Regions from separate parts of the Sphingomonas sp. 22176 genome, predicted to be linked through region 1. Evidence: riboswitches for the same ligand, from Rfam matches in the RefSeq annotation. Region 1 holds a riboswitch; each other region holds the start of a gene.

Region 1 (10,119 bases):
AGATGGGCATGAAGGTGCGGTATTTCATGCCGCCGCACAGCGTTGCACCGTTCGCCTTCTACCATATCGGCGATCTGGTCAGCGACTACACCAACCTCGAACTCGCCAGCACGATCGCCACGATGGAGACCTTCCAGAAGATCTACCGTCCGGAAATCTACAACGCCAATTCCGTAGCGGCGGAGCATTATCAACCGAGCCTGACCTACCAGGACTATTCGCTGACCCGCATCGTCTATGATCGCGAGGAGCGTGCCCGCCTCGCCGTCGAGCAAGGCAAATTCGCCGAAGAGCATTTCATCAAGCCGCACATTGCCGCGCTCCAGCGCTGGTCCGCGACCTGCGGCCTCTGATTTCCATGCATATCAAGGTATTCCCCATGACGACATTGTTGCCGACGACGACGGCGGGCAGCCTGCCCAAACCATCCTGGCTCGCCGAGCCCGAAACCCTTTGGTCGCCCTGGAAGCTGGAGGGCGAGGCGTTGATCGCGGGCAAGCAGGACGCGCTACGCCTGGCGGTCGACGACCAGCGGCAAGCGGGCATCGACATCCTTGGGGACGGCGAACAGACCCGCCAGCACTTCGTCACGACCTTCATCGAACATCTGGACGGTGTCGATTTCGAGAAGCGTGAGACGGTGCGGATCCGCAACCGCTACGACGCCAGCGTGCCGTCGGTCGTAGGCGCCGTCTCACGCCCCAAATCCGTCTTCGTCGACGACGCCCGTTTCCTGCGCGCCCAAACCGATCAACCGATCAAGTGGACGCTGCCGGGGCCCATGACGATGATCGATACGCTCTACGATGCGCATTATCGAAGCCGCGAGAAGCTGGCCTGGGAGTTCGCCCGCATCCTCAATGAGGAAGCCCGCGAGCTTGAAGCGGCCGGCGTCGACATCATCCAGTTTGACGAGCCCGCCTTCAACGTCTTCTTCGAGGAGGCCAACGACTGGGGCATCGCCACGCTGGAGCGCGCGGCCGAAGGGCTGAAGGCTGAAACCGCCGTTCACATCTGCTATGGCTATGGCATCAAGGCCAACACCGAATGGAAGAAGACGCTCGGTTCCGAATGGCGCCAGTATGAGGCGACCTTTCCCAACCTCCGGAAGTCGAAGATCGATATCATCTCGCTGGAGTGCCAGAATTCGCGCGTGCCGATGGATCTGATCGCACTCATCCGCGGCAAGAAGGTGATGGTCGGTGCGATCGATGTTGCGACAAATATTGTCGAAACGCCCGAAGAGGTCGCTGCCACCTTGCGAAGCGCGCTGCGCTTCGTCGATGCGGACAAGCTCTATCCAGCCACAAACTGCGGGATGGCACCGCTCTCGCGCGATGTCGCACGAGGCAAGCTCAAGGCGCTTGGCGCCGGGGCGGAGATCATCCGCAAAGAACTCGCGGCTTGATCATCGCAAGACAGCATCCCGCATTTTCCATGCTGGGGATGACAACCTTGTAGCCGCCACCGCTCGTTTCTCAAAAGAGGCAACGAGAAGGCTCACTGATGGAGATTTGTTGCGGTCGCGATCTCTTGCCGCTACCGCCGCCTCCATTCGGCTGAAGTCCGCTTCAGCCGAACCATGATCGCGCTGGTGCTCCGAGAGGAGCTTAAAAGGGAACACGGTGTGGGCGCTTGCGCCCCGAAGCCGAGGCTGTCCCTGCAACTGTAAGCGGCGAGCGAGATGCACGCGCTTCCTTCGATGGAAGCAGCCACTGGGTCACCCGACCTGGGAAGGTGCGCATCGAGCGACGACCCGTGAGCCAGGAGACCTGCCAGCGAGAGGTCGCTCTTGCCCTGGCCCAGGGGATGGCCGTGGCACGGTTCTCCGTCTGAGCGACGAACGAGCGGTGGAGGCCGCATCGGTTCGTCTTGTGGCGCTCCCGGCGTCCGCGCTCGGGACGTGCCGACCGTTCGTGAACGGCAGGCCTCCGCCGGCAGTCGCACGACGCCCGGAGAAGACGATTGAAAACCATCCTGTTGACCGGCCTTGCCGCGCTGTCCGCGTGCGGCGCGACCGCAGCCCATGCGCAGTCCGAGACACCGCCGCCCGCTCCCGCCAAGGAAAGCGACGACATCGTCGTGTTCGGCCGCGGCGAGAGCAAGATCGGCGTAGCGCAGGCGGCGAGCGAAGGCTCGATCACCGGGGCCGACCTGCTCGTGCGCCCCCTGCTGCGGGTCGCCGAGCTGCTGGAGGCCGTGCCCGGCATGATCGCCGCCCAGCATTCCGGCAGCGGCAAGGCCAACCAGTATTTCCTGCGCGGCTTCAACCTTGACCACGGTACCGACTTCACCACCTATGTCGACGGCGTGCAGATGAACCTGCGCACCCACGGCCACGGCCAGGGCTATCTCGACCTCAACGGGCTGATCCCGGAGGTCGTCGGTCGCGAGGACTTCCGCAAAGGCCCGTACCGCGCCGACGGCGGCGACTTCGCGCTCGCCGGTGCCGCCTACATGTCGACCATCGGCGGCTTCGCGCGCCCCTGGCTTTCGGTCGAGGGCGGCTCCTATGGCTATCGCCGGATCGCGGCCGGCGGCACGGCGAACGGCGTCGGCCCGGGCACACTGACGCTGGTCGGCCAGCTGCGCGCCTATGACGGCCCGTGGCAGGAGCCCGAGCATCTGCGCCACGCTTCCGGCTTCGCCAAATATGCCGCCCCGCTCGGCGCTGGCACGATCGACGTCACGCTGCACGCCTATCACGCCACCTGGCGCCCGACCGAGCAGATCCCCGAGCGGAGCATCGGCACCGCGGCCTGCCCCGACGTGTTCTGCTCGCCCGACCCCAGCGCGCGGGGCCGCACCACGCGGCTGGTCGGCAACGTCGCCGTGCATCAGCAGAGCTGGGACGCGAACCTCTATGGCCAGTTCTACGACTGGTCGATGTACTCCAACCCGACCTATACCGATCCCGACGGGACCAGCGCCCAGATCCGCCAGTTCGACAAGCGCTGGATCGTCGGCGGACGCGCCGAGAAGCGCTGGCAGGTAGCGCCCGCGCTGGCGCTGTCGATCGGCAGCGAGGGGCGCTACGACCATATCGGCAATGTCGGTGTGGCCCGAACCGCCCAGCGCACACCGCTGTTCTCGCTAGGGCGCTACCATGTCGAGGAAGCCTCGGCCGCGCTCTACGGTGAGGCGATCTGGACACCGCTTGCGGGTCTTCGCGTCATCGGCGGGCTTCGCGGCGATGCCTATCGTTATGCCGTGCGCGCGCGGGACGCCGCGGCGGCGGCGCTCGGTGAAGGTGCCGGCAGCGACAGCATCGTCTCGCCCAAGGCATCGGTCGCCTATGCCCTCACCCCGCAGATCGAACTCTACGCCAACTGGGGCCGCGGCTTCCATTCCAACGACGTGCGCGGCGCGGTGAATGTCGAGACGCCGGTGCCGGTGCTGGTACGCGGGACCGGCAAAGAACTGGGCGCGCGCTGGCAGCGTGGCGGGCTGACGCTGACCGGCACCTATTGGTGGCTGGAGGTCGGTAGCGAACTCCGCTTCGTCGGCGATTCCAACGCGGTGGAGCCGACCGGTGCGAGTCGCCGACACGGCTATGAACTGGTCGCCTTCTGGCGGCCTGTCCCATGGCTGGCGATCGACGGCAACTATACGGCGAGCCGCTCGCGCTACGACAATGGCGACCGCATCCCCAACGCGTTCGAGAACGCGGCATCTGCAGGGGTAGCCATAGTGCTGGCGCCGTGGGAAGCCAGCCTCCGCGTCCGTCACCTCGGGCCCTACCCGCTGATCGAGGACAACGGCGCGCGGGACAAGGGCAGCACGGTGGTCAACCTCCGCGCCGCGCGGAAGATCGGGCGGCTGGAGATCTATGGCGAGGTGCTGAACCTGCTCGACAGCCGCGACAAGGACATCGCCTATTTTTACGAGTCCTACATCCCCTCGGTGGATCGCGACGGCCCGGTCGAAGGGCGACTGAGCCGGGTCGTGGAACCGCGGACGCTTCGGATCGGTGGTCGCGTCTCCTTCTAAGCGTTTGGTATTCCCCTCCGCTTGTGCAGCGGGGTCACCGTCGACGCGTTACCCGATAGCACGAGCTGAATAGCTGAGACGGTGTGACCGGGCCCGCTGCATGCGCAGCGGGTCCGAGGACAGGAGCCCCGACTCCAGGGCACCAGCAGGGGCAGCGCTGCGCTAGGAGGATGGCTCCACGCAGCCCCTGCTGCTACAGCCGTTTTCGCACTTCGAATGGAAAGCTCAAACCGATGCTGTGCATCCGGACCGCGCCCATTAGCTGATGTGGTCGGTATGGTTTCGCGAGGAAGATCGCGCCGCTGGCGTCGTCCTTGAGCACCGATGGATCGTCTCCGGAGGAGACGATCACGCGGATCAAGGGGTCCGTTGCGCGGATTTCGGCCGCGAGCTGCAGACCGTCCAACGAGCCTGGCATGTGCAGATCGGTTAAAAGCACATCGATGTTGTGCCTCGCCGCTAGCTCCAGCGCCTCTGCTGTCCCGGAAGCCTCCAGAACCTCGAAGCCCTCGTCCTTCAGCACAGCGCATGCAAGGGTACGAATATACTCCTCGTCGTCGACAATCAGCACCGTCGAAGAAAATCGCTGTCCCATTACCTCTCCCTAGGCGCGTGCAAGTGCGTCGAAAATACGCTCTTTGCCCAACCTGCGTTGCTTGACACACGTTAACCACAACTGGCCGGGATGTTAGGCGTACGAACGCACGTGGTGGCTGATCTATCCAAGATACAGTCTATGTACCTAATTGCGAGGCTACCCTGATTGAGGCAGAACTTGTTCACCGGGACCAGTCCACAAGACATGCCGGGTCGCGATGGCGCCGGGGCATCCTCTCCCCCCGAGCGACACAAGGAAGAGCCCGCCCCTCCCCCGAGCGTTGGCGGGCTCTTCTGGTGCTTAGGCGGGGCGACCGGACCGCTTCGATGCAGCGCTACTTCTTCAACGTGCACGACCAAAACGGGCCGCTTCTCGATCCAGAGGGCACGATGTGCTCCGATCGCGAGGCAGCTCGCCGCGCGGCGATCCACTCGGTTCGCTCGATCCTCGCGGAGGACCTTGTACGAGGCTGCGTCGACATGAACGGGAAGATCGATGTCCTCGGCGTCGATGGCGTGGTGATTGAGACCATAGCCTTCGCCGAATGCGTCATCCTCATCACCGAGGGCTGGCAGCGCGTTAATAGTCGCTCGTCAGCATGATTGTCATGACGCGCACCGTGACCGATGGGTCGCTCGGATCCTCCGAGCCATACACCATTGAGGGCTCGTAATAATCGATCTTGAAGCAGACCCGGTGTCCGTCAAAATCGAAGGCTCCAAAGTCGCGCTCCGGACCATCGTCGCCGGTGAACTCGTATTCGCGGATCGCCTTCATGAGGCGAGAGGTCGCGAGCAGTCCAGGCACCGCACCAGGCTCTTCGAGCGTAGCGCGAAGGGTCCGCGTCATTTGGTGGCGCCCGTTAGGGTACACGCCACGGCGGCAGAGATCATTCAGCTGCGCAATGCGCTCCGTCCGGGATACCGTCTCCGCGCTCATTCCGCCGCTCCCGCGCAGACGGCCGTCAGCCGCGCCGCGGCTATCGCCGCCGCGGACGGATAGGCGTCGACCAGGTGCTGATGGATGGCGGCGTTCTCGGGGAGAGCGAACACCCCATCGGGTGCGGGCCGCGTGATCAGAAGAGCCGATACGATGACGTCCGCCAGGTCGCGGACTTCGGTCGGCTTGCCGGCGTCATCGTAGCTGACGGGCGCTCGAAAGCCGGCCTCGAGCCAGCTCCCGAGCCCGTTCTCGACCTGCTCGATATAGTCTGCTGCGGCTGAGATCGCGGCGTCCTCGTCGGCGATACGGATGCCGAGAGTGAAGTAGCGGCCGAAATCGTGGGGGTTGCGCAGTTCGACTAGCTCACAACCCGCTGGAGGCGGGCCATAGCGCCCGATCAGTGCCGCCTTGTAAGCGGCGACCTCGAGGCGGTTGAGCCGCTCGAAGTCATCGGTCTGCCCCAGCTGGGCGCAGTTCTCGTTTGCCGGCGTACCGCCGATATCGATGATGTGAGGCATCGGAGTTCTCCCGGATCACCAAGATCCGATCTCCACCTCCCCCTCCTCTCTCATCGCACCGGCTCGAAAGGCGGACCCCGCTCCACCGAAAGGGGGGTTGGCGGAGCGGGGTCCTTTAGCAGGCGACCGCTGCTCACGCGGGGGGCCACGTGAGGGTCTGCCTGCTAATCTACATGCCTTCAGCGGAGTCGGACCAAGGACCTCGCAGCGAAGTACTCGCTACGTGATGCTGTCTCGGTGCTGCTAGGATCCAGTTTTACGATGTAGCCACTCAGGTGCTCACGAACAAGATTACCCTGCCGGCCCACTAAATCTGGATCAACATCTTCGCTCTTTTGCACGCGAACCCTGATATGCGTGAGGCGGGCATCCGGGTGACGTGCGGGTTTGTCGGCGAAGTCGCTCATCAACCTTGAGCGGATGTCATCCGGGACGACGGCATATTGCTCGACAGCCGCGATCGCTGCCTCAGCACTACGGATCTCCCGATAGTCGGTCCCAACCCAAACGATTGCGTCTTCCTCGGGCGAAGCCTTGGTGAAGACCTGCGCGAAAAAGGTTTCAAGGGGCCGATCCCAACCGACCACTGCGTGATCGATGTCGGTGCGGTCCTCCCGCGCAGTCAGCTTATAGCGGCTCATTGAAACACCTGCAGGTTGAGAGATTGAGGAATAGAGCTGGCGGTTTCATGCGGCGCGCCTCGCGCCGGCATTGAAGCGGGAGAGCCAATCGGTGAGGGTGGGCCGCTGCTCCAGTGGAAGTCGCGCAGCACCGTCCTGGAACTTGACCAGCTCGGTCGGAGCATCTCGGACGATGGCATTGATCTCAGCCTCCGGCAGCAGCAGCTCATGCCGGATGAAGGCCGTCATCGACCCGGGACGCATCTTGGTGCCGCGGCGCCAGAGCCCTTCTGCCGTATGGAGACGCGGGGCGGCGCGTGCTTCCACCAGGACGATCGTCCGCAGGCACCAGCGTGGCAGCTCGCGCACCTCCTCCGGGGTCATGCCGATGCAGAAAAAGCAGGACGACTTTGGCGGGACGGGCAAGCCCGCCTCGCGGATGCGCTCGATGCAGCGGTTCCGGTCCCAGCCCCACAGGCGGAGGGGATACTGGTACTCGTACAGCGGATCCTCGATCGTTGCCGCGTGTGCGTGGCGGCGGCTGTCCTGCTTTCCGGCATCGAGACCGATCAGGCGCACGACCTTCTCGCCCCTCGCCCACGCGGCGATCGCCGGCTGCCATGTGCGCAGATAGGTGTCCTGTGGCGCCTTCTTGTACTTCAAGCTGCAGCTGGAGCCTCCGAGGCTCTTGCTCGGCAGCGTGCCGTTCGTCAGCGCCATTTCAGCCAGGCCTTGATAGGGTGGCCAATGCTTGAACCGCTTGGTCTGATAGGTGACCAGCTCGAAGTGGATGCCATGGGCGGCCATCCAGGGCCTGATCATGTCGAGATAGGCGTAGGTCAGCGGCTTCTCTACGCGCGTGTCGGCGGTCAGCACCAAGTCGGGCTTTTCGCCGCGCGAGACGAGCTCGACCAGCATTGCGGTGCTGTCCACGCCGACGCCATAGGCCAGCACGGTAGGGCGACAGTTTGAGATCATGGGGAAGCTCCAGCTTGCATGGCAACATGCCTGCTCCAACTTCTCCCCCTCCTCTCTCAACCGCGAGGATTGCCGCGCCCAATCAGAGCGCTCAAGCCGTCTATCAAGCGGCTCTGAGGGCTCGCCGATGCCAACCCAGCGCAATAGCCATCACGATTAGGGTCGCGGCTACAGTTAAGCTCGCGGCTCGCAGCTGCCCTTCGGCTGCCGCCACGACCAATACTGCACCCATGCCGAACAGAAGAGGCGGCCAAAATCGCTTCGTCGCCATCAGCAAGGAGAACATAACTGGTATCGTTATCACCATAAGGACCATATGCAGCATGTGCAGAATATTCATGTCGATCCTCCTATCCTTGTCACCTTACCGTTTCCGGAATAGGTGGCAACCGCAGGTTTCATCATTCCTATGCTCAGCCGAGTTCCACCGCCGAACGCGCGCAACGCTTTTTCCATTTCGCACCTCAGCTGTGCTCTGTTGGAAAAGCAGATGATAGGATCAAGCGGCGCGCCAAGTGCATCGACGAACCCGTTTGCGGGAGATCCATCCTCAAGGAGCACAGCCACCGCGTGGGATCCCCGACTGATGCTGCCACGGTCGATGGCCGTGAACTCTCCGAGAGAGGCTCTGAGGCCTTTCGCGGCCTTGCCCCATCGGATGTGGCCCGCGCCGGCGTTCTGCCCATTCGCTACCCCTCGGGAGAGCCAGGTGCGCACATGCGCTCGTCGCTGAAGCAAGGAGTTCTGCGCTCGCTCGCATGTTCCGACGATCGGGAGGAGCATCGTGGCCGCGTCGAGGCGTTCAAGCTCGTCGCCCTGTATCGTAGTGAGGATGTCCTCCAGTTCCTTAGCTCGGAGCAGCGCCTGCAGATCTTCAGCAGCGAGTTGCACCCCGGAGGGTGTTTCCCATTGTCCTTGTCGAAAGACGATCACGGTCAGGCCCTGATCTTCGTGCTTCAGGACGTCGATGCCCAACCCGGAGCCTCCCTGCTCGCGGGCGATCAGATCCTCAGGCGCAAGGATAGCCAAGCGCCGTGACCACCGCACTGGCCTGGGCGCGTCGCTGGGCTTCGGCCAGGTGCTCGGCAAGCGCCCTGGTCTCGTTGCAGGCGCCTTGCTGTCCACGATATTGGACGGTGCGGCAGCAATGAAAGCGCGGCGCGCCGCGTCGAAGAGGTCGGTGCGGTCGCCACCCCCGTCTCGAAAGCCGACGTCGTATGCGGCTCGCTCGGTGGGCTCCTCGCGGAGATGGGGCATGCGCTCGCGGTACGACCATCCCGCGCGTGCGGCATACCATCCCTCGGCGTATCGGACTGCCTCATTCCAATCGAAACCGTGCGCGTCGCGGGCGCGCAGGATTGCGAGATCACGATCGTCGATCGTGCCGTCTGCAGCTTTCCCCTCGACGAACGCGAAGTTTCGCGCGCGGCGCGCGCGTTCCTGCTCTGCCTGGGCTGCCTCATGCATTGGCCGCATCGCTGCAATGCGGGCGCGGCAGCGCATCAAGCGCTCTTCGCTCGGCGCCGTCGGTGGCAAATCCGGGTAGTCGCGCCAGATCGAAGCCAAGGCTTCGGCGTCACCAGCGCTGCGGCCGCGCGCGGTCCAAGCTGATGCAGAGGTAGGATCGAACTGTTCCATCGACCTGATCCCATCTGTTGAATGGCTAGGCCTGGCCAAGGCTTACGAGATGCTCCCAGCACGCCGCGAGGGCGTCATCGAGCGTGCTGCACTCACCGAGCTTCTGTGAGCTCGAGCCGGCGTCCGTCATCACCCGCGCGTGGGGCTCCCAGGCTGGATCGGCCCACTCTTCGGGCCACGCGTGGAAGCCGTAGGGATATGCGACGATCGAGTACGGCGCCCACAATCTCGGGTGTAGGTCAGTTAAGCGAGCATCGAACAAGGCCATGGTTCACCCTTCCCTTTCCGTATCCGTGAACGCCTCGTGAAAATATATTCCGAGCAAATTCCTATTCATGAGGAACAGGACCGGCGTCGTTCAGTTGTTTGGTTGGAGGCATTTATGAATAACGCCGACGATTCCACGGTCCTCGTTGTCGAAGACGAGAGCTTCGTCAGGATGATCGCCGCCGATATGCTTGAAGAGAGCGGATTTCGCGTACTCGAAGCGCCCGACGCATCTGTCGCTCTCGAACTTTTAAAGCAGCATCAGATTGCCGTCGTTTTCACAGACATCAACATGCCTGGACCGATCGATGGTCTCGAGCTGGCAAGGATCGTCACGGAGACCTGTCCCCAGGTGAAGGTGATCGTCACATCCGGGAAGCAATGGCTCGGCCCTGAGGACCTCCCCGACCACAGCGTCTTTCTCCCCAAACCGTACCGAGCTGCGCAGCTGACGCAATTGATCGAGGAACAGACCGGAGACGCGGATTAAGCGCTCCGATCGCAGCTTAGCCGAACAGCGTCTCCGCCTGATCGGGCAGGGCGTACCCAAGCTGCAGCTCGTGGACGA
Region 2 (10,119 bases), on a different contig from region 1:
GCCATGGCGGAGCGCCCGGTCGACACGGTACAGCGACGCCGCGTCGGACGGCACGCCGAAGCGCAGCCAGTGCGGCGCATAGTCGAACGGCCGAACGAGGATGTGTGCTCGGGCCAATTGCTCGAAGAGTGCCGCGGCGTTGGGGTGAGACACCAGTCGGAACAGCGGCGACTTCCCCTCCGGGCGCAAGCCATGCGCATCGAGCAGGCGGTCGAAGGCCGCCGCTCGGTCTGCAAGCGAGGTCCGCGCCGCGTCGATCCACGCCAGGTCGCGATAGGCGCGGGTGCCGATCGCCAAGGCCGAGGCGTCGATCGGCCAGTCGCCGAGCAGTGCGCGGTAGCGGGCGAGGATGGGGCGGGGCGCCAGGACGAAGCCGAGCCGCAGCCCGGCCAGCCCGAAGAATTTGCCGAACGAGCGGAAGACGATCAGCCTGCGCGTGTCGTCGACGAGCGGTGCGATGCTTGCCTCGGGGTGCGCATCGGCAAAGGCTTCGTCGACGACCAGCCAGCCACCTGCGGCGGTGCGCTCTTCCAGCATCCCCTCCAGGGGCGCTCGGTCGCGCAGCGTGCCGCAGGGGTTGTTCGGGTTGGCGAGGAGCAGCGCCGCGTCGCCGGGCACCGGCGTGTCGGCGGCGAGCGGCACGCTATCGGGGAACGCTGCACCATGCGTGCGGTAGCCCGGCACATGATGGCAGGCGCGCCCGCCCAGCAGCGGGCCCAGCAGCCGCAGCCCCATTTCGCTCCCGGGAAGCCCGCAGACATGTTCGGGCGCAACACCGAAATGGGCTGCTGCCGCAGCCTCGAGATCGGCCAGCAGCGACGGATCCGGCAAAGGGCCCAGGTCGATATCCAGATCGGCAGGCACCGGCCACGGCATCGGGTTGATCCCGGTGGAAAGATCGAGCCACGGCCCGTCGCCGTACCGCGCGCGGGCGGCCGCGAGGTTGCCGCCATGGTGGAGCAGCGGGTCGCTCATCCCAGATGCGGCGCGATCACCAGTGCCAACAGCAGGCCGGTCTCGACCAGCTCGATGCCCGCGCCATGTCCGTCGCCCGAGATGCCGCCGAGGAGGCGCTGCACCCGCCAGCCCCAAGCGGCGATCAGCACCGGTGCTGCAAGCAGGGCGGGCGCGGCGAGCGCGGCGGCGAAGGCCAGCAGCACCAGCCATACGATCAGGTCTGCCGGGCGCACGGCGCTGCGGAAGCGGCTGGCCAGCCCGTCGTGCAGCGGCGGCAGCCAGCGGGTCCACACCAGCGGGCCAAAGCGGGCGGCGGCGGGCACGAACAGGATGGTCCACCAGCCGGCGCTCGCCAGCAGTGCGTGGAGCAGCACCAGCTTGGCGACCAGTTGCAGCCCGATCGCGACCACGCCGAAGCTGCCGACATGCGGGTCGGCCAGCACCTCGCGCAACCGCTCGCGCCCCTTGTGCAGCGCGCCGCTCGCATCGGCGAGGTCCGCAAGCCCATCGAGGTGCAGCGCGCCGCTGACGCCGACCCACGCCGCCAGCCCGAACAATGCGCCCGTCCAGGGATCGAGCAAATTGCCCAGCCACAGGCCGATCAGCAGCACCAGCCCGACGACTAGCCCGGCTGCGGGGAACCAGCGCATCGAGCGGACGAAGGTAGCGCCGTCGGCCCTGATGGCAGGCAGCGGCAGGCGCGTCAGGAACTGGAGGGCGAGAACGAATTCTTTCATGTCACAAGTCCGATGATCTGGCCGACGCGCGGGGTGCCGGGCCAGACGCGCAGGCTCAGCAGCGCGGCATGGGGCAAAGCGATGTTCCAGAGTTGGGGAAAGTCGAGGGCGCACAGGGTGGCGAGCGCCGCGCGCATCGCGCCGCCATGGGTGACGACCAGGGTCGGGCGATTGATCGTGCCAAGCGCATCGCTGACGCGCGCGACGAGCGCCGACCAGGCTTCGCCGTCTGGGGGTGCATGATGGGCTGGGTCGGACTGGAACGCGGCGAGCGCCTCGGCGTCGATCGTATCGAAGGAAAGTCCTTCCCACGCGCCGAAATCGAGTTCGCGCCAGCGGGCGTCTTCGCAGGCTTCGAGGGACATCACGGCGGCAATCTGTCGGGCGGGCACCGAACTACGGGTGCGATCCGAGTGCACCACCGCTGCTACCGCCAGCCCCGCGGCACGCGACACGCACGCCTGCACCCCCGCGGCGAGCGGCTGCGCGTCGGTGCGGCCGATCAGCCGGCCCTCGGCATCGGTGATGCCGTGGCGGAGCAGGTGGAGCAAGATACCGCTCATGCGCCGTCGGCAACGCCCGCTTCGGCGAAGGTCGCCATGCTGTTATGCGCCGCCAGTGCCGAGCGCAGCACCGCCGCCGCGACCGCCGCACCGCTGCCTTCGCCCAGCCGCATGTCGAGCCGCAGCAGCGGCTCCAGCCCCAGCCGCGCGAGCAGCCGCGCATGGCCCGGCTCGGCCGAGCAATGGCCGGCGATGCAATGGTCGAGAATGGCGGGCGCCGCGGCGGCCAAAGGCGCGAGCGACGCGCAGCAGATGAAGCCGTCGAGCAGCACCGGTACGCCCGCATGGCGCGCGGCGAGTGCCGCCCCCGCGATCGCCGCCAACTCGCGCCCGCCCAGCCGCCGCAGCGTCTCGAACGGAGTGTGCGGCGCCTCGGCATGGACCTCGATCGCCCGGGCGATCACCGCACCCTTGCGGCCGACGCCGTGCGCGTCGAGCCCGGTGCCGGGACCGGTCCAGTCGGCCGGCGTGCCCCCGAAGCTGCGCAGGCACAAAGCTGCCGCCGCGGTCGAGTTGGCGATGCCCATCTCGCCCAGCAGCAGCAGATCGGTGTCGGGCGTCACCACCGCGGCACCTTGCTGGAGCGCGGACAGGCACTCGGCCTCGTCCATCGCCGGGCCGGTGGTGAAGTCGCGGGTGGGGCGGTCGAGCTCGAGCGCGACCACGTCCAGCCGCATCCCGATTGCGCCGGTCAGCGCGTTGATCGCCGCTCCGCCCGCCGCGAAATTGGCGACCATCTGCGCGGTCACTTCTGCGGGGAAGGCGCTGACGCCCTGCGCGGCGACCCCGTGGTTGCCGGCGAAGATCACCGCGCGCGCGGCGTCCATCGACGGGCGTTCGCGGCCCTGCCAGCCGGCGAGGAAGATGGCGAGGTCCTCCAACCGCCCCAGCGAGCCCGGCGGCTTGGTGAGCTGCTGCTGGCGTTCCAGCGCGGCATCTGCGACGAGCGCGTCCGCATCGGGTAGCGAGACAAGCGCGCGGTCAAAGGCGGCGACGCTCGAAAGATCGATCATGCCGCGCCTGCGCCGCTGCGGAGGGAAGAAAGGATGTGCACGTTGGTCGTCCCGTTCCAGCAATGACAATCGACCGGCCGCACGAACGTGCGCCGGCTTATTCTCGTCGCTCGAACGGAGGATTCCGCGCCGCGGCCGCACCCTGGACCAGGCGTGAGCGACCCCGTGCCGGCAGGTCTCCTGGCTTGCGGGTCACCGCGGTTCGGGCGCCTTCTCGGGATCACTCCCAATGGCCATTGCCCGCCCGCTCGCCGCATACAGTTGCAGGGGCAGCTGCGGCCTTGGGCGCCGAGGCGCCCGCACCGCATTCCCTTCTCGCCCGCAAGCGGGCACCGGCATGGGTTCGAAGGTAGAACCTTCGTGGACCCTCTAGCCGCGCAATCGGCGAGATGCCAGCGCCGCGGACGCTTATTGGTAGAGCTGGGCGGTGCGCGGCAGCAGCTGGTCGATGCGCACGATCAGGTCGAACAGCGGCTGGATCGCGTCGGCGCCTTCGCCCAGTTCCTGCACGGCGCGCAGCCGATAGGTGGCGGCGACGACCGCGCGGGTGGTGCCGGCGAGATCGGGCGCGCGGGCGATCACGGCTTCGCTGCGGTTCACGCGAACCAGCAGCCAGGCCAGCTTGTGCGCGGCGTCGATCAGCTGGATCCGCTCGGCGGTGAGGAAGGCCCAGCTTCCGGTCGCCTCGATCACGGCCGCCGAAAGGCCGTCGAGCGCGGCGAGAAGGTGGCGCGGCCCGAACGCCGAATCATCCGGTGCCGGGGACAGGTCTTGGCTCATGGTGTCGAGCTGGAGGACTGCCAGGGTGCCGCGATTCGCTCGGGTGCGACCGGGTAGGACGGAACGATGGAGGCGCGGCATCTGCATGATAATTTCCCCACGATACGGGACCTTGTATCGCTGTCGAAACGCGCCGCCCGTGACTCCCGTCACGCTGCGATGCGGCGGGGCGCCGTTGACCCTCCGGGTCGCCGTCCCTAGGTTTCTGCGCGATGTATGCAGGTGAACCCCCACTGAGCCTTCCCACGATCGTGCTGGTCGAGGACGATCCCCAGCTGCGCACGCTGACCGCCCGCGCGCTCCAGGAAAACGGTTATACGGTACGGCCCGCCTCCTCCGCGCCGGAGATGTGGCTGGCGCTGGAGCAGGGGCCGGTGGATCTGGTGCTGCTCGACGTGATGTTGCCCGGCACCAGCGGCATCGATCTGTGCCGTGCCATCCGCCAGAAGAGCTCGGTGCCGATCATCTTCATCTCGGCCAAGGGCAGCGAGACCGATCGCGTCGTCGGGCTCGAACTCGGCGCCGATGACTATCTGCCCAAGCCGTTCGGCACGCGTGAGCTGGTCGCGCGGGTGCGTGCGGTGCTCCGTCGGGGCGCGGGCGAGCGCGACACCGCAGAGCGGCCCAAGGGCGAGATCCAGTTCGACGGCTGGACGGTCAATCTGCCGCGGCGCGAGCTGCTCTCGCCGACTGGTGCGGTGGTCGACCTGACCGGTGCCGAGTTCGACTTGCTGGTCACCCTGTGCGACCATTCGGGCCGCGTGATCTCGCGCGAAAGGCTGATCGAATTGTCGCGCACGCGGCTTGGGGACAGCTCGGATCGCAGCATCGACGTGCTGGTCAGCCGGCTGCGGCGCAAGCTTTCCGATGCCGGCCACCAGGCACCGATCGTGACGGTGCGCGGCATCGGCTATACGCTCAACGTACCCGTGACGCGCAGTTGAGGGCGTTTCTCAAGCGTCCCTCCGGGCTGATCGGGCAGGTCTTCGCGATCCTGCTGCTGACCATCCTGATCGAATTCGCCGTATCGACCATGCTCTACGAGCGCGCCAGCCAGTTCGCGGTGCGGGACGACGAAGCGCGGCGGCTCGCCGAGCATCTGGTAATCGCGCGCAAGCTGCTGGCCGAGCAGCCCCCCGTGCGGCGGGAGAAGCTGGCGCTCGAATTCACCACCTCGCGCTACGAAGTGCGCTGGATGCCGCAGCTGCCCAACGGACTGCGTGAACAGCCCGATCTCGACCGACTTTACGAGCAGGTGGTGCTGTGGGAGCCGACGCTCGCCTCCGACGGCCTGCGGCTGCGGCTCACCTCGCAGGGCAGCAAGGCGCTGATCGTCGGTGCGGTGCCGATGCCCGACGGCAGCTGGATGTATTTCCGCACACGTGAGCACGTCCATGCCGCCGACCTTGGCCTGTCGCGCATATTGCTGGCGCTGGCACCGGCGCTGGCGCTGATCCTGATCAGCGGCATCCTGCTAAGGCGGATGCTGCTGCCGATGCGGCGGCTGGCGATGGCGGCCGATCGCTTCGGCACCGGCACCGTCCTCGAAGTCGAGGAGGCGGGGCCCAAGGAACTGCGCCGCGTAATCAGCGCGTTCAACCGGATGCAGGAGCGTATCCAGCGGCTGATCGCCGATCGCACCCAGGCGCTCGCCGCCGTCGGTCATGACATGCGCACGCCTCTGGCCCGGCTGCGGCTGCGCGCCGATGCGATCGCCGATCGGGACGTGCACGCGGCGGTCGAGACCGACATTACCGAGATGGAGGCGATGATTTCGTCGCTGCTCGCGTTCCTCGGCGGCGAAGGTGACAAGGAGACGCCCGCGCGCGTCGACCTTGCGGTACTGTGCGCGACGATCGCCGACGACAATGCCGATCACGGCCGCGACGTCGACTATGACGGGCCGGACCATTTCGAGCATGTCGTGCGCCCGCTGATGCTGAAGCGCGCGCTCAACAACCTCGTCGACAATGCGGTCCATTATGCCGGCCAGTGCTGCATCCGCCTGGTACCGGCCGAGGGCGCGGTGGCGATCCGCGTGGAGGACAAGGGCCCCGGCATCCCCGAGGAGGATCTCCAGCGCGTGATGCAGCCTTTCGTTCGGCTCGATGCGGCGCGGTCCCGCGACACCGTCGGCTTTGGACTCGGCCTGTCGATCGTCGCGCGCGCGGCGGAGGCAGAGGGCGGCAGCTTCCGCCTCGCCAATCGCGAAGGCGGAGGGCTTTGCGCCGAAATCCTCCTGCCGCGCGGAGGTCCAACGGCTTAGCAACGTTTTCTTACGAACGCGCCGCGATGCAGCAAATGGCGGCCAGTAGCTTGCATTCTTGAAGAGATGCCCGCGCCGCGGGTCTGTTACAGGAGCAAGCCGTGAACGAAGTGATCGGACGCGTCGTCGATTTCGAGAAGCAGGTCTTCCCGAACCAGCACGCCCTCTATTCCAAGCTCGCCACCCACGGGCAGAGCCCGAAGGCGCTGATGATCTCCTGCGCCGACTCGCGTGTCGTGCCGGAGCAGATCATCCAAGCGAACCCGGGCGACCTGTTCGTATGCCGCAACGCCGGCAACATCGTGCCGCCCTTCGCCACCCAGAATGGCGGCGTGTCCTCGACCGTGGAATATGCGGTCGCGGCGCTCGGCGTGCGCGACATCATCGTCTGCGGCCATTCGGACTGCGGCGCGATGAAGGCCCTGATGAACCCCGAAATGCTGGAAGGCATGCCGAACGTCACCGCATGGCTGCGCCACAGCCATGCCGCCAAGTGTGTCGTCGACGGCGGCTATGACAATCTGAAAGGCGCCGATGCGGTCCGCACCGCCGCGCTGGAGAATGTCGTGGTCCAGCTCGCCCATCTGCGCACGCACCCGTCGGTCGCGGCCGGTATCGCGCGCGGCGAGATCGCGCTGCACGGCTGGTTCGTCGATATCAGCGCCGGCATGGTGCTCGGGCTCGACGGCGAAGGCGGCCGCTTCGTGCCGATCCGTGAGGATCGCCCGATGCCGGTGGCGCTGCCGGCCGGCCAGCGGCTGGCGCGTGACATCGCCTATGCGGAGGCCGCTGAATGAGCACGGTCGCGGAAGCACCGAAGCCCAGGAGCTTCGTGCGCGACTTCACGGCGTCCATCGTCGTGTTCCTCGTGGCGATGCCGCTCTGCATGGGCATCGCCATCGCCTCGGGCGTCCCACCTGAAAAAGGCCTGGTCACCGGCATCATCGGTGGCCTGGTCGTCGGCTTCCTCGCCGGTTCGCCGCTCCAGGTGAGCGGACCGGCGGCGGGCCTTGCCGTTATCGTGTTCGAGCTGGTGCGCGAGCAGGGCCTGTCCGCGCTCGGGCCGATCCTGATCCTCGCCGGCGCCATCCAGGTGGTCGCGGGCGTGCTGCGCGTCGGCGGCTGGTTCCGCGCAATCTCGCCGGCCGTGGTGCACGGCATGCTGGCCGGCATCGGCATCCTGATCGTCGTCGGCCAGTATCACGTGCTGTTCGACGCCAAGCCGCTGTCGAGCGGCCTTGCCAACGTCGCGGCCATGCCGGGGCGCCTGCTCGGCCTTTCGACCGATCTCGCCGCCGCGGAAATGGCGCTGGGGCTGGGCCTGCTGACGATCGTGACGATGCTCGGCTGGGACAAGTTCAAGCCCGCCGCGGTCAAGCTCGTTCCCGGTGCGCTGGTCGGCGTGGTCGCCGCGACCCTGGTGGCGTTCAGCTTCGGCTTCGACGTGACGCGCGTCAGCGTGCCCTCGAACATCGTCTCGGCGATCGCGCTGCCGGAGAACGGCTTCTTCGCCAAGTGGATGGACCCGAGTGTGATCACCGCCGCGATCGCGCTCGCCTTCATCGCCAGCGCCGAGACGCTGCTCTCGGCCGCTGCGGTCGACCGCATGCACGACGGTGTGCGTACCAACTACAACAAGGAACTGCGCGCGCAGGGCATCGGCAACCTGCTGTGCGGCGTCGCCGGCGCGCTGCCGATGACGGGCGTGATCGTCCGCAGCTCGGCCAACGTCCAGGCCGGTGCGCAGACGCGACTGTCGGCGATCCTGCACGGCGCCTGGATTCTCGGGTTCGTCGCGCTGCTGCCCTGGCTGCTGCGCGAGATCCCGATGGCGGCGCTGGGTGCGGTGCTGGTTGTGACGGGTGCCAAGCTGGTCAACCTCAAGCATGTCCGCCACCTGCTCGCGCATTACGGCGTGCTGCCGGCGGCGATCTGGGCAGTGACCTGCGCGCTCGTCGTGACCCAGGACCTGCTGACCGGCGTGCTGGTGGGTATCGCGCTGTCGCTGCTCGAACTGGTGCCGAACCTCCGTCGCCTCGGCCTCAAGGTCGACCAGCAGGAGGAAGCGGGCGAACACCGGATCGCGCTGGCGGGTTCGGCGACCTTCATCACGCTGCCCAAGCTTTCGGACCAGCTGGAGTCGGTGCCCGGCGGCAAGTCGGTGCTGCTCGACGTGTCGCGGCTAGACGCGGTCGATCACAGCTGCGCCGAGCTGCTCAAGGACTGGCTGCAGCGCCGCCGTGCGGGCGGATCGCCGGTCGACGTGCAGGGGGCCAGCGGCAAGACCGCGGTTCTCGCCGGCTAAGAAGAGGCACACCCCGAAGAACTGGGGCGGCTTCCACTGTGGAAGCCGCCCCATTTTTTTGCTCAGATTTCCAGCTGGCTGCCGAGTTCGACCACGCGATTGGTCGGAAGCTTGAAGAACTCCATCGCGCTTTCGGCATTGCGCACCATCCAGGCGAAGAGCTTCTCGCGCCAGATCGCCATGCCGGGGCGCGAGGACGGGAGCAGCGTCTGCCGGGCGAGGAAGTAGCTGGTCTCCATGGGCCGGAACGGCGCGCCGCAATCCTGGATCGCGGCAAGCGCCAGCGGCACGTCCACCTCGTCCATGAAGCCGTAATGGAGGACGACGCGGAAGAAGCCGTCGCCCAGCGGCTCCATCGTCGTGCACTCGGCGCCGCGGACGTGCGGCACCGGCTCGATCGCGACGGTAAGCAGCACGATCCGCTCGTGCAGCACCTTGTTGTGCTTGAGGTTGTGGAGCAGGGCGGGAGGGATGCTGTCGGGCGTCGAGGTGAGGAACACCGCGGTGCCCTTCACCCGCGTGGCGGTCTGCGCTGCCGAGCGGATGAACAGCGCGATCGGCATGGCGCCTTCCTGCAGCCGCGCGAGCACCAGCCTACGCCCGCGCGACCAGGTTGTCAGGATCAGGAACGCCACCGCGGCGACGAGCAGCGGGAACCAGCCGCCATCGGGGATCTTGGTGATGTTCGAGGCGAAGTAGGCGCCGTCGATCAGCAGGAAGCTGCCCGTCACCAGGCCTGCGAGCAGCTTGTTCCACTTCCAAACCGCGAAGGTCAGCACGCCCAGCATGCAGGCGGTGATGAACATCGTGCCGGTCACCGCGATGCCGTAGGCCGAGGCGAGGTTGCTCGAACTGCGAAAGCCGAGCGCCAGCAGCACCACCATCACCAGCAGGCCCCAATTGACCAGCGGGATGTAGATCTGTCCCGCCGCCTTGGCGCTGGTGTGGAGGATGCGCAGCCGCGGCAGGAAGCCGAGCTGCACCGCCTGTTGCGAGACCGAGAAGGCGCCCGAGATCACCGCCTGGCTGGCGATCACCGTCGCCATGGTGGCGAGGATGACCAGCGGCAGGCGCGCCCAGTCCGGCGCCATCAGGAAGAAGGGGTTCTCGATCATCGCCGGGTTGCGCAGGATCAGCGCCGACTGGCCCAGATAGTTGAGCATCAGGCACGGAAAGGCGACGTAGAGCCACGACACCATGATCGCGCGGCGACCGAAATGGCCCATGTCCGCATAGAGCGCCTCGGCGCCGGTTACCGCCAGCACCACCGAGCCCAGCGCCAGAAAGGCGAGGCTGGGGTCGAGTGCGAAGAACTTGACGGCGTACCAGGGGTTGAGCGCCCACAGGATCTCGGGTGCCTGGACGATGCCGGAGATACCCAGCACCGCGATCACCGCGAAATAGACGATCATCACCGGACCAAACAGCTTGCCGACGGCGGCGGTGCCGCGCGCCTGGATCGCGAACAGCGCGACCAAGATCGCCACCGTCACCGGCA
Region 3 (10,119 bases), on a different contig from region 1:
GATACCGATTACAGCGCGGTCGACCTGCTGTACCGCGCACCGAATGCGGACTCCTCGCGCGCGTTCGAGACGCTCAGCCAGGAACTCCGCCTCAACGGCACCGCGTTCAACGAGAAGCTCGACTGGCTGGTCGGCGGCTATTTCGCCAATGAGGATCTGACGCTCGTCGACAATCTCCGCTTCGGCACCCAATATGGACGCTTCGCCACCTGCCGCATCGTGTCGGGGAGCGCACTTGCCGCGCTGTACAACCCGGCGGCGGCGGGCTGTCTTGCCGCGCGGCCGGCGCTGTTCGGCGCCGCAAGCCCGCTGATCTATGCGGCGTTCGATCGTCTGGACGGGATCAACGATCGCGGGACGACGCGCGACTATTTCAAGCAGAACAGCCGCAACTGGGCGCTGTTCACCCACAATATCTTCCACGTCACCAAGGGCTTGGACCTGACACTGGGCCTGCGCTACACCAATGAGCGCAAGCGCCTGAACGCCACCTTCGGCAACGACAACACCGCCTGCGTCGCCAACCAGACCTCGCTGTTGCCGCTCCGCTCGGTTGCCTCGCTCACCGCGACGATCGATGGCATCCTCGGCCTGTCGTGCCAGGGCAATTCCACCGCCGAACTCAACGGCGCGTCGATCCACGACACGCGCAAGGAGGACCAGTTCACCGGCACCGCGATCCTCTCCTACAAGCCGACCGACGACCTGCTGCTCTACGGCAGCTATTCGCGCGGCTACAAAGCGGGCGGGTTCAACCTCGACAAGTCGGCGCTCAAGGTGCCGATCCTACCCTTCGCCGCGGTGGGCGGCGCGCAGGCGTTGGTAAGCAATCTTCAGTTCGCGCCGGAGACCAACAACGCCTTCGAAGTCGGTCTGAAATACTCCACCCGGAAGTTCAGCCTGAACCTCTCGGTCTTCCGCCAGCAGTTCAAGAACTTCCAGCTCAACACGTTCAACGGCACCGTCTTCCTGGTGCAGAACATCAACGGCTGCACGGCGAGCCTGGGCGGCGGCGATCGCGACCAGAGCAAGTTCAGCACCGCAAGCAACTTCAACGCTGCGGCGTCGACCACCGGGGTGTGCTCGTCCTCCAACGTCAGCTACGGCGTGGTGTCGCAGGGCGTCGAGCTCGAAGCCTCGATCGTCCCGGCACGCGATTTCCGCGTCGGGCTGGGCTTCACCTATGCGGACACGCATTACCGCAACCAGCTGGTCGGCAACGATGCCGGTGGGCCGCTCGACCAGGCCTTGCGGCGGCTGCCCGGCCAGCAGCTGTCCAACGCGCCCGAGATCGTCAGCACCGCCTCGGTCGCCTGGACCCCGCCGCTCGGCAATTCGGGCCTTAGCGGCCTGATCTATTTCGACACCCGCATGACCAGCGACTACAACACCGGTTCCGATCTGTTCCCGCAGAAGATCCAGGACGGCTATGCGCTGTTCAACGGCCGCATCGGCATCCGCGGCAAGGACGAGCGCTGGGCGATCGAGTTCTGGGCGCAGAATATCTTCAATCAGAACTACACGCAGGTGGTGTTCAATTCGCCCTTCCAGGAAGGCGCCGCCACCGCGCCGTTCACCGATCCCCAATATCCCGGCGGCCGCCAGCTCTTCTCGGCCTATCTCGCCGAGCCGCGCACCTACGGCCTCACGCTGCGCACCCGCTTCTGACTTTCCTGGGGAGGAAAGCACTGGGTCGGAGGCGCAATCCTCCGGCCCATTTTTTGTGCAGTCGCGTTCGCCGATCCTAGTGCAGCACCGCGGCATCCGGTCCCGGTCCAACAGCGCCCCGGCTCGGCGGCAGCGCTGGGATCTTCGCGGCGCGCAGGATCTCGGTCGCGCGCTCGACGCCGACAGCGGGCGAGAAGAGATGCCCCTGACCATAGGCACAACCGATGCTGCGCAGCCGCTCGGCCTGCAGCTCGGTCTCGACCCCTTCGGCGATCACCCGCATGTCCAGTTCCTGCGCGATGTGCAGCACGCCCTCGACGATCGCGCGGCTCGCGCTGTTCTGGAGCAGCTGGTCGGTGAAGCTCTTGTCGATCTTGATGAAGTCCACCGGCATCGTCAGCAGATGGGTGAGCGAAGCATAGCCGGTGCCGAAATCGTCCAGCGCGACCAGCAGCCCCTGGGCGCGGAACCAGCGCAGCGTATCGGCCACGACGCTGTCGCCCTGGCCGAGATATACGGTCTCGGTGATCTCGAGCGTCAGATGGTGCAGCGGTACGCCGTACCGGGCCAGCGTCTCGGGGATCATCTCGCGCAGCCGCGCGCCGTGGAAATCGCTCGACGAGAAGTTCATGCCGATATGCGGCGGCGCGATGCCGAGGTCGCACCAATGCCGCAGATCGGCGGCGACGCGTTCGAGCATGCGCGCGGTGATCGCACCGGCGACCTTGCCATCGGTGGTCGCCTCGAAGAATTCGGCAGCGGAGACGATGCGATCCTCGGTGCGCATCCGGCACAGCGCCTCGAAGCCGAGGATCTCGCCGGTCTTGAGGTCGAACAAGGGCTGATAATGCGGGAGCAGCCGATCCTCGGCCAGCGCGCGCTCCACCGCGTGGATCGCATCCAGCCGCCGCGCCATGCGGGTGGCGATGCCCGGCACATAGCGGACGAAGGTGCCGCGCGCGGTCTCCTTGGCATGGTAGAGCGCAAGATCGGCATTGAGCCGCACCTGCTCGGCGGTTTCGTCTTCGCCGACCAGCGCGCCGCCGGCGGTTGCGCGGGGCACGACGTTGCGCTCGCCATCCTCGATCGGCTGGGCAAGCGCATCCAGCAGCGTCCGCGCGGCTTCGGCCGGGTCGGCGAGGGATGCCGGGCTCTGCACCAGCACCGCGAACTCGTCGCCGCCCAGGCGATAGGCGCGGTCCGGGGCGGCCGCTTCGGAAAGGCGGCGCGCTGCGTGAATGATCAGCGCATCGCCCGCGACGTGGCCGAACGTGTCGTTGACGATCTTGAGATTGTCGAGATCGACGAGGATCAGTCCCCAGGCTCCCGGTTCGCTGCAATCGAGGTCGCTGAGCGAGGTGGTGAAGGCCGAGCGGTTCGGCAGGCCGGTGAGGCCGTCGAGCTGGGCGCGGCGGACCTGCTTGGCGCGCCAGATGTCCTGTTCGATCGCAATCGCGCACAGGTGCAGGCACACCCGGATGATCCGGCGCTCCATCGGCGTGGGACCGCGTGGCACGCGATAATAGAACGCGACGATGCCGGTCACCTCGTCGCGCGCATTCTTGATCGGGTTCGACCAGCAGGCACGCATTTCCAGCGGGCGGGTGAGGGTGAGATATTTGGCCCAATTGGGGTCGGTCTCGATATCCGTACTGGCCACCGGCTCGCCGAGATAGGCCGCCGAACCGCACGATCCGATTTTGGGCCCGATCATCATGCCGTCGATTGCCTCAAGATAGCTTTCCGGCAGGCTCGGACCGGCAACCGGATGAAGCCGCCCGGCAAGGTCGACCCGAAGCACCATGGCGCGAACATCGGGCAGGCGCACTTCCACCTCGCGGCATAGTCGATCGGTGGCCGAGGCAAGATCGGCGCCTTTGGCGACAAGCTCCAAGATGTTATTCTGAAGCGAGATGTCCACGTCGGCCCCATGTGCAAGTTGCTGCACCTTGCCCGGACTAGCCTTGCCTGCGGCATAATGCAGACGCCTGTAAAACTACGTAGAAGAATGGCGCACGGCGGAGTAGGGGGCGCGGCATGCGCGCCCAGCTCCACGCTTTAACCTTGAGCCCCGGCGGCCGATCGGGTCTTCCGGCGTGATCCGCGGCGGCTTTTTCGCGGCGCTTCCGCTGCTGATCGCGGCGCTCCAGACAAGCGACACCGCTCCCTATCTTGCCGCGGGTCAGTATCCCGACGGCATGGCCATTGTGCCGCCGCCGCCCGCGCTCGACAGCCCCAGCGCTGCGCTCGACATGGCGGTGTTCCGTGCGACCCGGAAGCTGGAGGGGAGCGCGCGCTGGCGGATCGCCACCGACGACGTCACCAACGATCCGCTACGCCGCAACGCCTGCGCGATGGGCATGGTGCTCGATGCCAGGCGCGCCCCCACGCTGGCGCGGCTGCTCGCGCGAGCGGGCACCGGTCCCGTCGTCGGCAAGGTTAAGGCCGCCTATCAGGTGCCGCGCCTCTATCTGCGCGAGGACGGGCCGATCTGCGAAGCGAAGACCGCGCATCTGGCGAGCAACGGCGACTATCCGTCGGGCCACACCGCCAATGGCTGGCTGGAGGCACAGATCCTCGCCCAGGCGATACCCGACAAGGCCAGCGCGCTCCTAGCGCGTGGACGGGCATATGGCGAAAGTCGCGCGATCTGCGGCTCGCACAGCAAGAGCGCCGTGGAGGCGGGCTACATGGCCGGTGCCTCGGTGCTCGCGGTGCTCCAGACCTCGCCCGCCTATCAGCGCGATCTGGTGGCTGCGCGGCAGGAAGTGGCGCGGCTGCGGTCGACGGCACCGCGACCCGATGCGCAAAGCTGTGCCGCGGAAGCCGAGGCGCTGCGCGTCCGCCCCTGGTGATGCGGGCATGACTTCGCTGTCATGAAGCTGTCGCGCTGGCTCGCCACAAGCGCGACGCTTCATGGGGAATCGCAATGCACGGTGATGCCGCGCGCGGAGCCGCGCGGACCGCGTCGGGGTTTACGCTCTTCCTGGGCGGGCTCGCGGCGTTCAGCGCCTATTTCGCGATGTATGCCTTCCGCAAGCCGTTCGCGGTGGCGACCTATGCCGATGTGGCGGGCTGGCACTTCGCCATCGACTACAAGACGGCGCTGCTGATCGCGCAGGTGATCGGCTATGCGCTGTCCAAGCTGATCGGCGTCGGCGTCATCTCCGAAGCCGGGCGGCAGGGACGGGCGCGAATGATCCTCGGGCTGATCGGCGCGTCGTGGGTCGCGCTGGTGCTGTTCGCCCTGATCCCGGCGCCGTGGAACGTCGCCTGCCTGTTCTTCAACGGCCTGCCGCTGGGGCTGATCTGGGGGCTGGTGTTCAGCTATGTCGAGGGGCGCCGCGTCTCCGAGCTGCTCGGTGCGATGCTGTGCGCAAGCTTCATCCTGTCCTCGGGCGTGGTCAAGTCGGTGGCGGTGCTGCTGATGGCGGCCGGTGTCGCGGAGCAGTGGATGCCGGCAGCGACCGGCCTGGTTTTCGTGCCAGTGCTGCTGGTCGCGCTGTGGCAACTGGAGCGCATGCCGCCGCCGGACGCCTGCGACGAGGCCGAGCGCACCGCCCGTGTGCCGATGCAGGCCGCCGATCGCGCCGCTTTCCTGCGCGCACACGGTGCGACGCTGGTGATGCTGGCGATCGGCTATGTGCTGCTCACGTCCTTGCGCGACGTGCGCGACAATTTCGCGCGCGAGCTGTGGACCGCGCTCGGCTATGGCGGCGAGGCGGCAATATTCTCGGCGAGCGAGCTGCCGATCGCGCTGCTCACGCTGGCCGCGCTCGCGCTGCTGATGCTGATCCGCGACAATCTGCGCGCACTACTGGCGATGCACGGGCTGATCCTGCTCGGGGCTCTGTGCCTGGGTGGGTCGACGCTCGCCTTTCAGGCGGGACTGCTCGCGCCGCTGCCATGGATGACGGTGGCGGGGGCAGGCCTGTACCTCGCCTACACGCCGTTCAACGCGATGCTGTTCGATCGCATGATCGCCACGATCGGCACGGCCGCCAATGCCGGGTTCCTGATCTATATCGCCGATGCCTCGGGCTATGTCGGCAGCGTGGCGCTGCTGCTCGTCCATGCCCTCGGCGCCCCGGAAGTGCGCTGGCTGCCCTTCTTCATCACCTGCTGCTATGCTGCCTCGCTTGCGGTTGGTGGGTTGACCCTCGTCTCCGCACTGCATTTCCTGCGGGCGGGCGCGGAGGGGCGGTTGCTCCACGTCGCGGCTTCCCGTACGACGAGCGTCTGATCACGCCGGTGCCTCGAAAGGGGCTTAATCGGGAATGCGGTGCGGGGGCTTGCTCCCAAATCCGCGGCTGTCCCTGCAACTGTGAGCGGATAGCGCGATGCACTGGCCTCAACCTGAGGGGCAGCCACTGGGCCAGCACGGCCTGGGAAGGCGTGCAGCGTGCCGTGACCCGCGAGCCAGGAGACCTGCCGGCGTCCGGTCGCTCTTGCCTTGGCCCAGGGGATGGCCGCGGCACGGTGTACTCCGTCTGAGCGACGCACGAGCGGCTGGGGCCGTTCGCGGTTGCGTGGCTCGGTCGCGGAGGCGTCCGGCCGAGGTGCGCAGCCGGCCGCTCGCGGTGGCCCCGGCCAAGTCGCACGACGCCGCCGGAGTGCCGCATCTTGTCCGTTCTCGCCTTGCGTACGCGCGTGGCCCTGCTGTTCGCAGGGCTGATCGCGGCCAATCTCGCCGCCTGGGGTTGGGCCTTCGCCCTGTTCCATGCCCAGCCGTTGATGCTCGGCACCGCATTGCTCGCCTGGGGCCTGGGGCTGCGCCACGCGGTCGACGCAGACCACATTGCAGCGATCGACAACGTCACCCGTAAGCTGATGAACGACGGTCAGCGCCCGATCGCCACCGGCCTGTGGTTCGCGATCGGCCATTCGGGGATCATCGCCATCGCCTCGGCCGGGATCGCGCTAGCCACCGGCGCTCTGGCGGGGATGGGAGCATTCAAGGAGCTGGGCGGGGTGATCGCCACCGCCGTCTCGGCGCTGTTCCTGTTCGCGATTGCCGGCATGAACCTGATCATCCTGCGCGCGGTGTGGAAGACCTTTGCCCATGTTCGCGCGGGCGGCGCCTATGTCGAGGACGATCTCAACCTGCTGCTCGCGTCGCGCGGGCCGCTGTCCAAGCTGTTCGGGCCGATGTTCCGGCTGGTGCGCCACAGCTGGCACATGGCGCCGCTCGGCTTCCTGTTCGGGCTGGGGTTCGACACCGCGACCGAGGTGGCGATCCTCGGCATGTCGGCGGGGCAGGCGGCGCATGGCGTGTCGCTCGGCACGCTGCTGGTGCTGCCGGCGCTGTTCGCGGCGGGGATGGCGCTGGTCGACACGCTGGATGGGGTGGTGATGCTCGGCGCCTATCAATGGGCGTTCGTCAAGCCGATCCGCAAGCTCTACTACAACGTCACCATCACGCTGATCTCGGCGCTGGTCGCGATCGTGATCGGGGGCATCGAGACGCTGGCGCTGATCGGCGACAAGATGGGCTGGACCGGCGGCGCCTTCGGCCTAGCCGCCGATCTCGGCGCGCATTTCAACGGCCTTGGCTTTGCGATCATCGGCCTGTTCGTCGGCTGCTGGCTGATCAGCTTCGCCATCTATCGCTGGCAGAGGCTGGACGAGATCGAGGTGCGCGTCTAGAGCCCTTGGTCGAAGGCTTTGCAGCCTTCGCAAAGATCGCGCCGGTGCCCCGGACATGGGGCTTAATCGGGAATGCGGTGCGGGGAGCTTTCCCCAAATCCGCGGCTGTCCCTGCAACTGTGAGCGGATAGCGCGATGCACTGGCCTCCAGGGAGAGGCAGCCACTGGGCCGTTAAGGCCTGGGAAGGCGTGCAGCGTGCCGTGACCCGCAAGCCAGGAGACCTGCCGGCGCAACGGTCGCTCTTGCCTTGGTCCAGGGGATGGCCGCGGCACGGTCTTGCTTCCGTTCGAGCGACGAAGCTGTGCGGCTGGGGCTGCACGGTCGCGTGGTGCCGGGCGATCGTCGCGCCCGCCCGTCGTCGCGCGCCGGCTGGACGTTGGTTCCGGCAAGTCCCTCCGCGTGTTCGCTCGGCGCGGGGGAAGACATGCATGACCGACCTGGCCAAGGTCCCCGTTACCATCGTCACCGGCTTTCTCGGCGCCGGCAAGACGACGCTGATCCGCCATCTGATCCAGAACGCCGAGGGGCGTCGGCTGGCGGTGGTCGTCAACGAATTCGGCACGCTCGGCGTCGACGGCGAGATCCTCAAATCCTGCGCGATCCCCGACTGCCCGGCGGAGAATATCGTCGAGCTGGCCAATGGCTGCATCTGCTGCACCGTCGCCGACGATTTCATCCCCACGGTCGAGCGCCTGCTCGCGCTTGAGCCGCGCCCCGACCACATCCTGATCGAAACCTCCGGCCTCGCGCTGCCCAAGCCGCTGCTCAAGGCGTTCGACTGGCCGGCGATCCGCAGCCGCATCACGGTGGACGGGGTGCTGGCACTCGCCGATGCCGAGGCGGTCGCCGAGGGTCGGTTCGCGCCCGACCTGGTGGCGCTGGAAGCGCAGCGCGCCGCCGACCCGGGCATCGACCATGAGACGCCGCTTGCCGAAGTGTTCGAGGACCAGCTCGCCTGCGCCGACATGGTGCTGCTGACCAAGGTCGATCTGGCCGGCCCGGAGGGCGTCGCAGCCGCCCGTGCGGTGATCGCGGCGGAGGCGCCTCGGTCGGTGCCGGTGGTCGAGATCCGCGAGGGCGCGATCGATCCGCGTGTTATCCTGGGCCTGGGTGCCGCGGCCGAGGACGACCTCGCCGCACGCCCCTCGCACCATGACGGCACCGACGACCACGAGCATGAGGATTTCGACAGCACCGTCGTCACCTTCGGCGAGATCGCCGATCCGGCGGAGCTGGTCGCGCGCATCGAACGGCTGGCACGCGAGCACAAGGTGCTGCGGGTGAAGGGCTATGCGGCGGTGACCGGCAAGCCGATGCGGCTGCTGGTTCAGGCCGTCGGCAGCCGCGTGCGCCATCAATATGACCGTCTCTGGCGTCAGGGCGAGCCGCGCGGCACGGCCCTCGTTGCCATCGCCGAGCACGACCATATCGACCCGGCAGCGTTCCGCGCGGTACTGGCCGGCTGAGGCAGAGGGGCGATGCACGTCCTGTTCCGCGAAACGCACGGGCTGGAGGAGAACGCCTCGCCCCAGGACCTCGGGCAGGCGCCCGCGGACCTGGTGGTGCTGTCCTTTTCCGACAGCGACCTCGGCGCATTCGCGGCGGCATGGCGTGCGGGCGAGGGCGCGCTGCCGTCGCTGCGGCTGGCGAACCTCGCGGCGCTGATGCACCCGCTCTCGGTCGATACCTATGTCGAGCGGACGCTGACGGGTGCCAAGGCGATCCTGATCCGGCTGATCGGCGGCATGCCCTATTGGAGCTATGGCCTCCAGCAGGTGGAGGCGCTGGCGCGGGAGCGGGGCATCGCGCTTGCGGTGCTACCGGCCGACGGGCGGCCGGACGAACGGCTGGATGCCGCATCGACGGTGCCGATGGCAGTGCTGCGCGAGCTTGCGCGGCTATGCGACGCGGGCGGCGCCGACGCGGCAGGGGCGGCGCTGGTGGTGCTGGCCGAGGCGGCGGGGCTGCAATCGGCCGCGCGCGCGCCCTACACCCCGTTGCCGGCTTTCGGCTTCTGGCATCCTGAGCTCGGCGCCTTCCGCCCCGCCGACCGCCAGGCCCGCGAGAGCGCGCCGCCCGTCCCCGAAACATGTCCGTGGCGACGGGCGGACAAGCCGCTGGTGCTGATCGTCTTCTACCGTTCCTATCTCGCGGCTTGCGACGTCGATCCGTTCGAGGCGCTGCACGCGGCGTTTGCGGCCAAGGGTTTCGGCACGCTCTCGATCTTCGTCCCCTCGCTCAAGGCGCCTGAGGCGCGCGCGTTCGTCGAGACTTGGGTGCGCGATCTCGCGCCAGCCGCGATCGTCAACGCCACCGCATTCTCCGCCCGGGACGAGCACGGCCGCTCGCCGCTCGATGCCGCCGGCGTGCCGGTGTTCCAGCTCGCGCTCGCCACCGCCTCGCGTGCAGTGTGGGCGGGGGCCGATCGCGGCCTGTCCCCGGCCGATCTGGCGATGCACGTCGTGCTGCCGGAAGTCGACGGGCGCATCTTTGCCGGGGTGGTCAGCTTCAAGAAGGCCGAGGCGCGCGACCCAGAACTCGGCTTCGCCCGAACCGTCCACCGCGCCGATCCCGACCGCGTGACGGCGATCGTCGACCGCGTCGCGGGCTGGATCGCGCTCGCCGCCGGGCCCGCCGCCGACCGTAGCATCGCGCTGCTGCTCTCCACCTATCCGGGCAAGACCTATCAGCTCGCCCATGCCGTGGGCCTCGACGCGCTGGCCTCTGCCGAAGCCATCGCCGCCGATCTGGGGGAGACGATCGAGGGGCTCGCGGGCCGCCTGCAGGCGGAGACGCTGCACTGG

Evidence for each region. Region 1 has a riboswitch for cobalamin ahead of ACTJKY_RS18745 (TonB-dependent receptor). Riboswitches for the same ligand answer to the same signal wherever they lie in the genome.
Region 2: linked by a shared signal. The riboswitch ahead of cobT (nicotinate-nucleotide--dimethylbenzimidazole phosphoribosyltransferase) and the one ahead of ACTJKY_RS18745 (TonB-dependent receptor) in region 1 are both predicted to bind cobalamin.
Region 3: linked by a shared signal. The riboswitch ahead of cobW (cobalamin biosynthesis protein CobW) and the one ahead of ACTJKY_RS18745 (TonB-dependent receptor) in region 1 are both predicted to bind cobalamin.

What each region holds. Positions count from the first base shown of each region.
Region 1 is NZ_JBQEPL010000007.1:162,521-172,639, reverse strand. It holds gene ACTJKY_RS18755 (DUF1852 domain-containing protein) at 1-353, shown strand, start outside; gene ACTJKY_RS18750 (methionine synthase) at 359-1,408, shown strand; cobalamin riboswitch at 1,576-1,794, shown strand; gene ACTJKY_RS18745 (TonB-dependent receptor) at 1,966-3,990, shown strand; gene ACTJKY_RS18740 (response regulator) at 4,184-4,585, opposite strand; gene ACTJKY_RS18735 (DUF6894 family protein) at 4,915-5,190, shown strand; gene ACTJKY_RS18730 (DUF3768 domain-containing protein) at 5,168-5,527, opposite strand; gene ACTJKY_RS18725 (hypothetical protein) at 5,524-6,048, opposite strand; gene ACTJKY_RS18720 (hypothetical protein) at 6,228-6,689, opposite strand; gene ACTJKY_RS18715 (hypothetical protein) at 6,735-7,646, opposite strand; gene ACTJKY_RS18710 (hypothetical protein) at 7,750-7,986, opposite strand; gene ACTJKY_RS18705 (hypothetical protein) at 7,983-9,284, opposite strand; gene ACTJKY_RS18700 (response regulator) at 9,667-10,041, shown strand; gene ACTJKY_RS18695 (hypothetical protein) at 10,058-10,119, opposite strand, start outside.
Region 2 is NZ_JBQEPL010000004.1:209,829-219,947, reverse strand. It holds gene ACTJKY_RS15620 (aminotransferase class I/II-fold pyridoxal phosphate-dependent enzyme) at 1-975, opposite strand, end outside; gene cbiB (adenosylcobinamide-phosphate synthase CbiB) at 1-5, opposite strand, end outside; gene ACTJKY_RS15615 (adenosylcobinamide-GDP ribazoletransferase) at 972-1,694, opposite strand; gene ACTJKY_RS15610 (histidine phosphatase family protein) at 1,691-2,257, opposite strand; gene cobT (nicotinate-nucleotide--dimethylbenzimidazole phosphoribosyltransferase) at 2,254-3,270, opposite strand; cobalamin riboswitch at 3,424-3,622, opposite strand; gene ACTJKY_RS15600 (hypothetical protein) at 3,679-4,050, opposite strand; gene ACTJKY_RS15595 (response regulator transcription factor) at 4,284-4,994, shown strand; gene ACTJKY_RS15590 (ATP-binding protein) at 4,991-6,316, shown strand; gene ACTJKY_RS15585 (carbonic anhydrase) at 6,418-7,113, shown strand; gene ACTJKY_RS15580 (SulP family inorganic anion transporter) at 7,110-8,621, shown strand; gene ACTJKY_RS15575 (potassium transporter Kup) at 8,684-10,119, opposite strand, start outside.
Region 3 is NZ_JBQEPL010000003.1:461,363-471,481, reverse strand. It holds gene ACTJKY_RS14130 (TonB-dependent receptor) at 1-1,668, shown strand, start outside; gene ACTJKY_RS14125 (putative bifunctional diguanylate cyclase/phosphodiesterase) at 1,745-3,589, opposite strand; gene ACTJKY_RS14120 (acid phosphatase) at 3,765-4,523, shown strand; gene ACTJKY_RS14115 (DUF5690 family protein) at 4,598-5,911, shown strand; cobalamin riboswitch at 5,901-6,118, shown strand; gene ACTJKY_RS14110 (HoxN/HupN/NixA family nickel/cobalt transporter) at 6,307-7,314, shown strand; cobalamin riboswitch at 7,340-7,558, shown strand; gene cobW (cobalamin biosynthesis protein CobW) at 7,744-8,781, shown strand; gene cobN (cobaltochelatase subunit CobN) at 8,794-10,119, shown strand, end outside.